3 regions of the Rhizobium atlanticum genome follow, and region 3 is predicted to be linked to each of the others. Evidence: predicted binding sites of a transcription regulator. Region 3 holds the regulator's gene; each other region holds the start of a gene.
What was found. The regulator PhoB, encoded in region 3, activates phosphate uptake and scavenging genes when phosphate is short. The targets are predictions, from matches to a motif close to TGTCATNNANCTGTCAT.
Positions count from the first base shown of each region.

Region 1 (4,468 bases), 350 kb from region 3:
TGGCTCATCCCCAAGGATTGGAACGACGTCTGGCGCGCGCTCTTCGACATAGCGAGCGTCAACGACAAAGGCGGCGAGGAATTCAACTTCATCAAAGGCCGCGTCTATATCTGGGGAGACTTCTACATCCCGGAATATTTCGAGCTGATGATCATCACGATCAACGTGGCGCTGATTTCGACTATCATCGCCTTCGTCTTTGCGGTGCCCTTGAGCTTCTTTGCGGCGCGCAACCTGACGAGTTCGTGGCCGCTGCGCGTCTTCACCAAGCGGCTGATGGAATTCCTGCGCGCCTTCCCGGAAATCGTCATCGCCGGCCTGTTTTCAGCGATCCTGTCGATCGGGCCGGTCGCCGCCATCATCGCCATCACCCTGCACACGATCGGCGCGCTCGGCAAACTCTTCTACGAAGTCGCCGAAAATATCGACATGAAGCCGCATGAGGGGATGAAGGCCGTTGGCGCCAACTGGTGGGAGCGCGTGCGCTTCGCCGCCCTGCCGCAGGTGCTGCCGAATTTCGCCTCCTATGCGCTGCTGCGTCTGGAGATCAACGTGCGCGCCTCGACCATCATCGGCGCCGTCGGCGGCGGCGGCATCGGCGAAGAGCTGAAGCTTTCGATCTCGCGCGGCTTCGGCGCAAAGACCGTTGCCCTCGTACTCCTGTTGTTCGTGACGATCATCGCCGTCGACCAGTTCTCCGCCTGGCTGCGCCGCCGTCTCGTCGGCGAACACGCCTTCCTTCTGCAGCATTGAGGCCGCCATGACGGTGATCGACGCAAACCGCATGCATGAGATTGAAGCGCGCTATCCGGACTATTTCCACCGGTCGTTCCGCCAGCGTTTCGGCGGGCTAATGATCCTCATTGCGACCCTCCTCTACGGCCTCTACGCCGTCTGGTTCTTTGACCTGCCCAAGCTTCTTGCCGAAGCCCACTGGGAGCGCGTTGGCATATATCTCAGCCAATGGGTGAGTTATGATGTGCAGCCGGACTTCCGCATCCAGGATGACGGCTCGATCGAGGTGCGTTATCCCCGCTTCTCGCCGCTCGGCGACAATCCGCATCCGGACTGGGTGGTCAACAATCCCGATGGCAGCATCACCGTTTCCGTCAGCGGCACCAGCCGCAGCATCACCGTTTCGAAGAGCGAAACGATCGTGACCGCGCACGGCGTCAGCGTCCCGGTCAACGTTTCGAGCGGCGCGCCCCAGGTGGTCGGCCCGGTGCCGAGCTGGATGACGGTCTATGACGACAACGTGCTCGCTGATCTCGGCTTTGCCGGCGACGTCAGCATTTCCGTCGATCGCGTGAAAGTTCGCAAGCGTTTCCTCGGCTGGGCGAATTTCCTCTTCGACACGCAATCGTCATTCTTCGACAAGCCGGTCGGCGACGTCCTTGGCCTCATTGTCTCCGGCCCGCGCATCAAGCCCGACCAGTCCAACCTGTCGCTCGCTTTCGATGACATCTGGAACAACAGCGAATGGCAGCACGGCGACGTCTGGACCAAGCTTTTCCAGACGATCGTCATGGCCTTTCTCGGAACGCTGCTCGGCGCACTTGCCGCCTTCCCGCTCGCCTTCCTGGCGGCACGCAACATCACTCCGAACCGCCTCTTGAACCAGATTCTCAAGCGCTTCTTCGATTTCCTGCGCTCTGTCGACATGCTGATCTGGGCGCTTTTCCTGACACGCGCCTTCGGCCCAGGGCCGCTTGCCGGCAGCGGCGCGATCTTCCTCACCGAGACCGGCACGCTCGGCAAGCTTTATTCCGAGGGGCTCGAGAACATCGACAACAAGCCGCGGGAAGGCATCAAAGCGACCGGCGCCCAGACCGTGCTCGTCCATCGTTACGGCATCATGCCGCAGATCGTGCCCGTCATCGTCAGCCAGACGCTCTACCAGTGGGAATCGAACGTGCGCGGCGCCACGATCATCGGCGCTGTCGGCGCAGGCGGCATCGGCCTCAAACTCTGGGAGGCAATGCGCACCAACGCCAACTGGGAAAACGTCGCCTATATGGTCATTCTGATCCTGATCGTCGTCCTCCTGTTCGACGCCGCATCGAACTCGCTCCGCCATCGGCTGATGGGTACGAATTCGCACTGAGCACTCGATGAAGGCCGGTGGCGGCGCGGCCGTCATCATCATTCTGTCACGGAAATCTTTTAGCCGGGAGCCTGCTTGCGGTTCGCCGCCAAATCACTGCACATTGCGCTCCCCTTTCGACGATCCCCAGGACAAAATCCTTGCGCTACGCTCTCTATTTTTCGCCGCCAAAGGATGACCCTCTGACCGGCGCGGCTTCGCTCTGGCTCGGCCGCGATGCGTTCAGCGGCAAAACCTATCCTGCACCCGCACATGAGACGCTGAGTGCGCCAGAGCAGTTCGAGCTGACTGCCGACCCGCGACGCTATGGCTTTCATGCGACGATCAAGGCGCCGTTTTCGCTTGCCGCTTCTGTCACCGAAAAGGATCTCATGGCCTTTGCCGAGGAGTTTGCCGCGCGCACCCCGGCTTTCGAGATCCCCGAACTGGTGCTTGGCCAGCTCGGCCGCTTCTTCGCCCTTGTTCCCGGCTCTCTTCATCAACCTCTTCAGGATTTCGCCGCGAAGGTGGTAAAGTCATTCGAGCCGTTCCGCGCAACGCTGTCCGAGGCCGATATCGCGCGCCGCAATCCGGAAAGGCTCAGCGACAGCCAACGCGCCAATCTGCAGCGCTGGGGCTATCCTTACGTCATGGAGGATTTCGGTTTCCACATGACGCTGAGCGGCCAGGTGCCTGCAGAGCGCGCCGAGGTGATGAGAGCAATTCTGGCGGAACGTTTTGCCGGTTTCACCGGCCGGCCGCTTTCGATCTCCGGCCTTGCCGTCTTCATCGAGGAGACGCGCGGCGCCCCGTTCAGAGTTCGTTCCTGGCTGCCCCTTGCCGGCGCTAAAAACTGAAAGACCTGACAATATGAGCAAAGAGACCGTCTTTTCCAACGCCCGCATCGTTCTCGAGGACGACATCCTTTCAGGATCGATCCTCATCCGCGACGGCAAGATCGCCGATATCTCTGAAGGCAATTCGGTAACCGGCGAAGATTTCGAGGGGGATTACGTCATTCCCGGCCTTGTCGAACTGCATACCGACCATCTCGAAGGCCATTATCAGCCGCGTCCGGGCATTCGCTGGCACAAGACGGCTGCCGTCCAGGCGCATGACGCCCAGATTGTCACATCGGGCATCACGACGGTCTTCGACTGCCTGCGCATGGGCGCGGACGAGGACGGCGGGTTCGAACATGGCGAGATGCGAGAGATGGCCGACGCCATCCAATCGGCGGAGAAGGAAGGCAGGCTGCGCGCCGAACACCTCATCCACCTGCGCTGCGAGGTATCGGCCGACAATGTGCTTGAACATTTCGCCGATTTCGAAAATGATCCGCATGTGCGGCTCGTCTCGCTGATGGATCACGCGCCCGGCCAGCGGCAGTTCCAGACGATGGATCAATATATCTTCTACTACCAAAAGAAGCGTGGTCTGAGCGATGAGGCCTTTGCCCGTTTCGTCGCCAAGCGCCAGGCGGAATCGGCGCGCAATTCGACGCCACATCGAAACGCCATCGCCAAGGTCTGCGCCGAGCGCGGCATCACGGTCGCAAGCCATGACGACGCCACACTCTCCCATGTCGACGAGGCGATCGACAATGGCGTGCGCCTTGCCGAGTTTCCGACCAGCTTCGATGCCGCCCGGGCATCGCACGAGCACGGCATGAGCGTGCTGATGGGGGCGCCGAACATCGTGCGCGGCAAATCCCATTCCGGCAACATCGCCGCCCGCGATCTCGCCGAAATGGGCGTGCTCGACGTTCTGTCCTCCGATTACGTACCGCTCAGCCTGCTGCATGCACCCTTCATCCTTGCCGACGAGGTGGAAAGCATCACCCTTCCGAAAGCGATCGCGATGGTGACGTCGACGCCTGCCCGCACCGTCAGCCTCAATGATCGCGGCCGGATCGCGCCCGGGCTGCGCGCCGATCTCGTCCGTGTCCACCGCTCGCACGGCGTGCCGGTAACACGCTCCGTCTGGCGCCAGGGACGCCGTGTCGCATGACGCCGCACGAACCCCATGCGGCTGCTGGAGCCGAACGCGGTATCATGGTCGTCGTCGTCGGGCCGAGCGGCGCCGGCAAGGACACGCTGATGAACCTCGCTGCGCGGCGTTTTTCCGGCCGCGACAATGTGCATTTCGCCCGCCGCGTCATCACCCGCCACCGCGATGCCGGCGGCGAGGATCATCTTTCCGTCTCCCTTCAAGGCTTTGCCGCCATGGAACAGTCAGGCTCCTTCGCCGTGTGGTGGGAGGCGCATGGCCTGAAATACGGCATTCCGGCCGAAGTCTCGGTGGCGCTGTCGAGAGGCCATATCGTCGTGGCCAACGGCTCGCGCTCGGCGCTTCACCGCTTCCAGGCCGCTTTCCCGCGGCTGA
Region 1 is NZ_JAQJCJ010000002.1:466,409-470,876, forward strand. Features, by position in the region: gene phnE (phosphonate ABC transporter, permease protein PhnE) at 1-753, shown strand, start outside; gene phnE (phosphonate ABC transporter, permease protein PhnE) at 761-2,104, shown strand; gene PH551_RS04785 (DUF1045 domain-containing protein) at 2,245-2,940, shown strand; gene PH551_RS04790 (alpha-D-ribose 1-methylphosphonate 5-triphosphate diphosphatase) at 2,954-4,093, shown strand; gene phnN (phosphonate metabolism protein/1,5-bisphosphokinase (PRPP-forming) PhnN) at 4,090-4,468, shown strand, end outside.
Region 1: PH551_RS04785 (DUF1045 domain-containing protein) is a predicted target of PhoB. The motif match lies at 2,138-2,154, and genes of this name have one in related genera.

Region 2 (4,468 bases), 130 kb from region 3:
GCCGGTGCGATCGGCAATCTTGTCGATCGCTTCGCCTACGGACATGTGATCGACTACATCCTCTTCTACACCGAAAGCTGGTCTTTCGCCGTGTTCAATCTCGCCGACAGTTTCATCACCATCGGCGCCGGCTGCGTCATCCTCGAGGAGCTGCTGCTGCCGAAAAAGGCCGGCCGCTAAAATCTTATCGAATTCCTGAAGGCATTCGGAATAAGCCTCATGTTATCCAGATACCATGCAGAGTCTGGGACAGTTGCAGGAAAGATTGTCCGCCGCCTTCGGCGGAACCGCCGTCAAGCCGCATCAGGAGCGGACGGAGGAAACCTCTCCGCGTCCCGGAGCATCGACAGCGCGCACGGGGGCTGCTTCCCTATCAGGGCCTGCAGCGACGCGGCGCCTGCTGTTCTACTGGCTGAGCGGCGCCGGCTTTCTGGCCGCAATGGTCCTGACGCTGCTCGCCCATGCCGGCGAGCCGTTGCTGCTTTCGGGCGGTCTCGTCGCTCTCGGCCTTGCCGTCATCGCCTGTTACGCCGTGCTGATGGTACGCCGGCAGAGAAGCAGGCAGCCCGCCGGTCGATCCGCTCCGAACGGCGATGATGGCGCGAAGCTCTTCGCCGAGGTGCATGACGTGCTCGGCGACATCACCCTCACCCGCGCCATGGACCGTCGCATCATCTCGGCCAACGACACCTTTCGCCGTCTGACCGGCCGGCTGCGCCCGGAAGGGCGGACCTGCGAAGAGATCGGGATTGCCTTCCGTCCCGGCCCGATCCCGCACTGCTACGACGTCGAGATATCGACGCCGGAAGGCCAGCGTATTTTCCTGTGGCGCGACGTGGTCACCCGCGATCCGGGCAGCGGCCACCTGCTGCTGCAGAGTGTTGCCCGTGATGTGACGGAGGAGCGGCTCGTCGCGCAGAGCCGCGAGTCGGCCCGCCAGAAAGCCGAGTATAACAGCGCCGCGAAATCCCGACTGCTTGCAACCGTCAGCCACGAAGTGCGCACGCCGCTTTCCGGCATTCTCGGCATGACGCACCTGCTCGCGGAAACGCGGCTGACGCAGGAACAGCAGAATTATCTCGCCAACATCCGCCAATCCGGCCACGCCTTGACCCAGCTTGTCGAGGATCTGCTCGATTTTTCCACCATCGAAGTCGGCCGTTTCGAGCTTCACCCGCGCTCGGAATCGCTGCGGAAGCTTCTGGAAAGCGTCGTCGAAATGCTCGCCCACCGGGCGCATGAAAAGGGGATCGAGATCGGCGCCACCGTGTCGTCAGACGTTCCGGAGAAAATGAGCTTCGATGCGGCGCGGCTGCGCCAGGTTCTGTTCAACGTCATCGGCAATGCTGTCAAATTCACCCAGGCCGGCGGCGTTTTCATCCGCGTATCGCTCGATGCCGGCAACCTGCTGATTACCGTCACCGACACGGGTCCGGGCATGACGGCGGAGGAGCTGGCGCGCGTCTTCGGCGAGTTCGAACAAGGTGGAAACGTTGCCGACAAGAGCGGCGGCACCGGGCTCGGCCTTGCCATCTCCGCCCGCATCATGCGCGAATTCGACGGCGCCTTGACGGTCACCAGCGAAAAGGGCAAAGGCAGCACATTCACCATACGCTTCCCCATTGAACTCGACAGCGAGCGCTCCGAACGGCGAAACACGCTGCTTGCCGGCAACAGCGTCGTGCTGCTGGCGCCGGCAGGGGCTGCCCGCTCCGCCATTGCCGAAACGATCACCGCGCTCGGCGGCACCTGCCATCTTGTCGACAGCGGCGAGGCCGCGCGCGCGAAGCTGCTCGGAATGGCAAGCGGCAGCCGCCGGCCGACCGATATTATCGTCGATCATCGCATGTCGGCGGAATTTTCAGCGCATCTCGCCGATCGCGCCGAAATCGCTGCCCTTGGCCTGCGCAAGGTCCTGCTCGTCAATCCCGAAGAGCGCAGCGCCCATCCGCTCGACCTGTTCGATGCCTGGCTCATCCGGCCTCTGCGCGAACAGTCGCTGATCGATGTGCTGCGCGGGCGCATGCGCGGAATGGAGAAGCGCGACGCGCTGAACGACAACCAGCCGGGTTTCGGACCGCCGATCGCCGAAACCATGGTGGCCGCACACGGCCTGCACATCCTGCTCGGCGAGGACGATCCGATCAATGCGATGCTGGTGCGCGTCGTCCTGGAAAAGGGCGGACACAAGGTGCACCATGTCGAGGATTTCGACACACTCCTCGATTGCGCGCTCGGCGAGGCGAGCGCGCGGCCAGACATCATCATCAGCGATCTGTCGATGCCCGGCGGCAACGGCATCGACATGCTGGGGCGGCTGCGCGGCCACGAAAGGCGGCTCGATCTTGACCCGGTGCCGGTGATCGTGCTCACCGCCGACAAGAGCGACGAGTCGCGCCGCCAGGTCTTGCTCAATGGCGCCAACCGCGTCATGGTAAAGCCGGTCGATCCGGTGCGGCTGCTGACGGAAGTTCAGGCGGTCGCCGCCCTTTCCGCCCGAAGGGCAGAAGCGCGGTAGGTCGCTGAATTGACTGCGCAGGCTGCTTGCGCCGGGAAATTCAATATGTCACTTTCCTGTCGCACAGAAGTGTTTTATGGCGTCGATAAGCCGGCAACGGGAGAATCGCCATGTCCTCCATCGACATCCTGAATTGTGACGTTACCGCGGAGGCTGCACGGCCGTCGACGGCTGCGCAGCAAGACGGCGACATCCTCGGCCGGATCGGCAATCTCGAAACCCGCCTTGCCCGCACGGCACGCGAGATCGATGCGGCCCAGGCCGTGCGCTACCGCGTCTTCGTCAAAGAAATGAAGGCGCAGCTGCCGCCGGAGGCCATGCGGCGCGAACGCGATTTCGATGCCTATGACGCTGTCTGCGACCATCTTCTCGTTCTCGACCGCTCGCTCGAAGGTGATCCGGAAGATCAGATCGTCGGCACCTACCGGCTGCTGCGCCAGGATGTCGCGATCGCCAATGGCGGTTTTTATTCGGCTTCCGAATTCGAAATCGAGAGCCTCCTCGCCAGGCACCCGGACAAGCGCTTCATGGAGCTCGGGCGTTCCTGCGTGCTGCCGGAATACCGCACCAAACGCACCGTTGAGCTTCTCTGGCAGGGCAACTGGGCTTATGCATTGAAGCACGGCATGAGCGCCATGTTCGGCTGCGCCTCGTTCCCCGGCGTCTATCTCGAAAGCCACGCACTGGCGCTGTCCTTCCTCTACCACAATGTGCTGGCGAAAGACGAATGGGCCATCGGCGCACTGCCGCATCTCGCCCGCAACATGGATCTGATGCCGGCCGAGGCCGTCAACCCGAAGCGGGCGCTGATGGCCCTGCCGCCGCTGATCAAGGGCTACCTCAGACTCGGCGCAATGGTCGGCTCCAGCGCCGTCATCGATCATGCCTTCAACACGACAGACGTGCTGATCGTGCTGCCGATCTCCAGCATTTCCGACCGTTACCTGAACTACTACGGCGCCGACGCCGGTCGCTTCGCAAGCTGATTGCAGTCAGGCGAAGCAGAGATTGCCAGTGCTGCCCCTCACCCTAACCCTCTCCCCGTTCTGACGGGGAGAGGGGACTTGCCGCACGAGCCGTGGATGGGGCGGAGAGATCGCGGCATATCCCCTTCGCCCCGCAGGCGGGGAGAAGGTCCCGGCAGGCGGATGAGGGGCTAATCTCGCCGATCTCCCTGGTCACTGAATATCTCGCTGTGCGGGCAGATGGCCTTATGACCCGCCATAGGCGGCGATCGCCGCCATGTTGACGATATCGCTGTCCTTGGCGCCCATCGAGGTGATCTGCACCGGCTTGTCGAGGCCGACGAGGATCGGGCCGATGACGGTGGAGCCGCCGAGTTCCTGCAGCATCTTGGTCGAGATAGAGGCCGAGTGGAAGGCCGGCATGACGAGGACGTTGGCGGGGCCGGAGAGCCGGCAGAAGGGATATTGCTCCATCACCTTGCGGTTCAGCGCCACATCGGCAGCCATCTCGCCGTCATATTCGAAATCGACGCGGCGCCGGTCGAGGATCTTGACCGCTTCGCGCACCCGCTCGGAGCGTTCGCCGGAGGGATGGCCGAAGGTGGAATAGGCAAGCAAGGCGACGCGCGGCTGATACCCCATGCGCCGTGCGAGACCGGCAGCCTCTTCGGCGATATCGGCAAGCTCTTCGGCGGTCGGCATGTCATGCACCGCCGTGTCGGCGACAAAGACCGTGCGGCCGCGGCAGAGCGCCAGCGACACGCCGATGACGCGGTGGCCGGGCTTCTCGTCGATGCAGCGGCGCACATCCTCGAGCGCGGTGGAGTAGTTGCGGGTGATGCCGGTGACCATGCCATCGGCGTCGCCGAGCGCCACCATGGTGGCAGCGAAGTGGTTGCGGTCGTTGTGGATCAGGCGCTGGGCATCGCGGTGGAGGTAACCGCGCCGCTGCAGCCGGGCATAGAGGTAATCGATATAGGCTTCG
Region 2 is NZ_JAQJCJ010000002.1:252,373-256,840, forward strand. Features, by position in the region: gene lspA (signal peptidase II) at 1-180, shown strand, start outside; gene PH551_RS03675 (hybrid sensor histidine kinase/response regulator) at 236-2,518, shown strand; gene olsB (l-ornithine N(alpha)-acyltransferase) at 2,629-3,504, shown strand; gene PH551_RS03685 (NADP-dependent malic enzyme) at 3,730-4,468, opposite strand, start outside.
Region 2: olsB (l-ornithine N(alpha)-acyltransferase) is a predicted target of PhoB. The motif match lies at 2,565-2,581, and genes of this name have one in related genera.

Region 3 (4,468 bases):
TTGGTGAAGAACACCTTATCGGCGAAGGTAGCGTCCGTCAGCCGCTTGGCGAGGCGCTCCTGGCCGGGGATCTCATAGATGTTTGAGAGGTGCCAGACCTTGTCGGCCTGCTCCTTCAGCGCCGCGACCACATGCGAGTTGCCATGGCCGACGGAGGTGACGGCGACGCCGGCGCCGAAATCGAGATAACGCTCGCCGCTCTCGGTGATCAGCCATACGCCCTCGCCTCGCTCGAACCGCAGCGGGGCGCGAGAATAGGTGTCATAAAGCGGCGCGGCTTCAGCCATGGCGCGGGTCTCCCGTTCAATGTTGTCTTGCACGGACTCCGGCTAACAAAACCAGGTCCAAAAAATCAAAAATGCCGCCTTTCGGCGGCGAGCGGTACTATTTCCTTTTCGCGCTGCAATGTCAACAAAACTGGCGCCTTAGCCTATGCAGCAAGGTTGTGCAGCGGCACTTTCGGCCTTCAACAGGCATTATTGCAGAAATGCCACGCAGAGGCAGCAAGTTGGGGAAAACTTGAAATTCGATTCATCCGGATTCCCGCGACTCTTGTCACGGAGTCAGCCTCACACTAGGTTAAAGTTCAATTACTAGACTGCATGCGGCGGAACTAGTCACCAAAATTGATCAAGCGTTTCTTGTTTCGGAGGCTTCCGGGACAACGGTGAGGGATTCTGCCATCACCAACGCAAAAGGTGGAGACAGGGCATGAACTGGACAGACGAGCGGGTCGAGAAACTCAAGAAGCTTTGGGCCGAAGGACTGAGCGCCAGCCAGATTGCTGCGCAGCTTGGCGGCGTCAGCCGAAACGCCGTTATCGGCAAGGTGCACAGGCTCAGCCTTCCCGGCCGCGCCAAGGCCGGCGGCACGGCCACCGCGGCGCGCACGCCGAAGCGCCAGACATCCGCGCCGCGCGCGCCGAACTACGCCTCCCGGATCACCACCCGCACCGTGACCCGTCAACAGGGCGCAACGATGCTGAAGGAAGAGATCGAGGTCGATGCCGTCGAGGAAATGGAGTATGTGCCGGCCGGCAATGTGGTCGTGCCGATTTCTCGCCGCCTCGGCCTGACGGAGCTCACCGAACGCACCTGCAAATGGCCGGTCGGCGACCCGCTCAAGGAAGATTTCCATTTCTGCGGCTGCGAGTCCCCCGACAATTCGCCCTATTGCAGCTATCATCAGAAGCTTGCCTATCAGCCGATCAACGAAAGGCGCCGGGCGGCGGCACGGGTCAGCTGAGCGGGGGCTGTATCGCTGAGCATGTGAAACGGGCCGAGTGGCCCGTTTTTTTATTCGATTGGGGAGGTGACCTTTGCGTATAGCAACCAAGCCAACCCCACACTCCGTCATCCCAGGGCTTGACCCTGGGAGCCACAGCCAAGCACTCGGCTTCAATTGTTTCCCAGCAGTTGGATGCCATCAGCTCTTCACGCCGTGCCAGCCGCATGGATCCCAGGGTCAAGCCCTGGGATGACGGAGGAGAGGTTGGTGCCGAGACGCATAAGCCTCGCCGGCGCAATGACGCTGGCGACGAAGCGGCTGCGATCGACGACGGCAAGGGGGGCCTCACAAGCCGTACTGCCGTGCGTTTGGCGGGAACGCCCACCCCACACACTCCCTCAGCCTCAGGCTTCCATCGAATAACCCGCGCCACGGACGGTGCGGATGACGTCCTGCATGTTGGAGAAGTTCAGCGCCTTGCGCAGGCGGCCGACATGGACGTCGACGGTTCGTTCGTCGACATAGATGTCGTGGCCCCAGACGCCGTCGAGCAGCTGCGAGCGGGAAAAGACCCGGCCCGGCGACGACATCAGGAATTCCAGCAGGCGGAATTCGGTCGGGCCGAGGCGGACTTCGCGGCTCTTGCGGTGGACGCGATGGGTTTCGCGGTCGAGCTCGATATCGCCGCATTTCAGCACCGAGGACAGCACCTCGGGGCGGGCACGGCGCAGCATCGCCTTGACGCGGGCGACGAGTTCGGGGGTCGAGAAGGGCTTGACGACATAATCGTCGGCGCCGGTGGACAGTCCGCGCACACGCTCGCTCTCCTCGCCGCGCGCCGTCAGCATGATGATCGGCAGTCGCTCGGTTTCCGGCCGCATGCGCAGGCGCCGGCAGAGTTCGATGCCGGAGACGCCGGGCAGCATCCAGTCGAGGATGAGCAGGTCGGGCGTGCGCTCCTGAAGCCTAATTTCGGCCTCGTCGCCGCGCAGGATGGTATCGACCTCGAAGCCTTCGGCTTCGAGATTATAGCGAAGGAGCACGCTGAGGGCTTCCTCGTCTTCAACAACTGCGACTCTCGGGATCATGCGTGTCCGTCTCCTCGCGCACAAGCCTTAAACTGGGGGTTTAAGCAGGCGTCCTGCGCAAATTCAGAAATTGGCTGCGACCTCTTTGCGCGCCCCGAACGGGCGCGCACGCAATCTTGGAAGGATTATTCCGTCGCGGCGCCGACGGTGTTGGCGCTGTCATCCTTTGGGCGATCGCCTTCCGGCTGGGCGCCTGTTGCCATGTAGTAGATCGTCTCGGCGATGTTGGTGGCATGGTCGCCGATGCGCTCGATGTTCTTGGCGCAGAAGAGCAGATGCGTGCAGCTCGTGATGTTGCGCGGATCTTCCATCATGTAGGTCAAGAGCTCGCGGAACAGCGAGGTGTACATGGCGTCGATCTCGTTGTCGCGTTCGCGGATGGCGGTCGCCTTGTCGGCAGCGCGTGTCGTATAGACGTCGAGCACTTCCTTGAGCTGGACAAGCGCCAGCTCGGAGAGATGCTCGAGACCGCGGGCGAGCTTGCGGGGCACGCCGGTGCTCTGCACGGCGATGACGCGCTTGGCGGTGTTCTTGCCAAGGTCGCCGACGCGTTCGAGATCGGCGGCGATGCGGATCGAACCCATGATTTCGCGCAGGTCCGCCGCCATCGGCTGACGGCGGGCGATGGTGACGATCGCCTTGTCGCCGATTTCGCGCTCGGTGTGATCGAGGATCACGTCGTCTGAGATGACCTTCTGCGCCAGCGCGGTATCGCCGTTGACCAGCGCCCGGACGGATTCGGCGACCATCTGTTCGGCCAGGCCGCCCATTTCGGAAATCCGCCTGGAAAGGAACTTCAGATCATCATCATAGGCAGAATAAATATGTGTCGATGCCATGGGGCTTTGTCCTCGAATAAGGGGAAGGCTTCGGATGGCCGTGATCAGCCGAAGCGACCCATGATGTAGTCCTGGGTACGGGGATCGTCCGGATTGGTGAACATCTTGTCGGTGTCGTTCTCCTCGACAAGATTGCCGAGGTGGAACATGGCGGTGCGCTGCGAGACGCGCGCGGCCTGCTGCATGGAGTGGGTGACGATGACGATCGTATAGTTTTCGCGCAGTTCGTGGATCAGCTCCTCGACCTTGGCGGTGGCGATCGGGTCAAGGGCCGAGCAGGGCTCGTCCATCAGGATGACTTCCGGGCTGACGGCAACGGCGCGGGCAATGCACAGGCGCTGCTGCTGACCGCCGGAGAGGCCCGTGCCGGATTCGTGCACGCGGTCCTTGACCTCGTTCCAGAGCCCGGCGCGCTGCAGGCTGCTCTCGACGATCTGGTCGAGATCGGCCTTCGACTTGGCGAGACCGTGGATGCGGGGGCCGTAGGAGACGTTTTCATAGATCGACTTCGGGAACGGGTTCGGCTTCTGGAAAACCATGCCGACGCGGGCGCGAAGTTCGACGACGTCGATATCCGGATCATAGATATCGTCGCTGTCGAGCGTGATCTTGCCGGTGACGCGGCACCCCTCGATCGTGTCGTTCATGCGGTTCAGGCTTCGCAGGAAGGTCGACTTGCCGCAGCCCGAGGGGCCGATCAGGGCGGTTACGGTGTTTTCACGGATGTTCAGGTTCACGTCGAAAAGCGCGCGCTTCTCGCCGTAGTATACGGAGACATCCTGTCCGATCATTTTATACGGGACGTTGCTCATCTTCTGATCCAGCGCCTTTTCAACTGCAGCTTCCGTCAGCATGTTCATGATGTTTGACTCCGTTTACCAGCGGCGCTCGAAGCGACGACGCAAGAGGATGGCGCCCATGTTCATGACGACCAGGAACAGGAGCAGGACGATGATGGCACCCGAAGTACGCTCCACGAAGGCACGTTCGGCCTCGTTCGCCCACATATAGACCTGCACGGGCAAGGCCGTCGAGGGCTCGAGCGGTGTCGCGGGCGCATTGGCGACGAAGGCGACCATGCCGATCAAGAGCAGCGGCGCGGTTTCGCCGAGCGCGTGCGCCAGGCCGATGATGGTGCCGGTGAGAATGCCGGGCATGGCAAGCGGCAGGACATGGTGGAACACCATCTGCATCTTCGAGGCGCCGAGGCCCAAGGCGGCGGCGCGGATCGAGGGCGGCACGGCGCGCAGGGCCGCGCGGGTCGCGATGATGATCGTCGGCAGCGTCATCAGCGTCAGCACCAGGCCGCCGACC
Region 3 is NZ_JAQJCJ010000002.1:119,520-123,987, forward strand. Features, by position in the region: gene PH551_RS02980 (aspartate aminotransferase family protein) at 1-287, opposite strand, end outside; gene PH551_RS02985 (GcrA family cell cycle regulator) at 712-1,245, shown strand; gene phoB (phosphate regulon transcriptional regulator PhoB) at 1,632-2,315, opposite strand; gene phoU (phosphate signaling complex protein PhoU) at 2,441-3,154, opposite strand; gene pstB (phosphate ABC transporter ATP-binding protein PstB) at 3,199-4,014, opposite strand; gene pstA (phosphate ABC transporter permease PstA) at 4,030-4,468, opposite strand, start outside.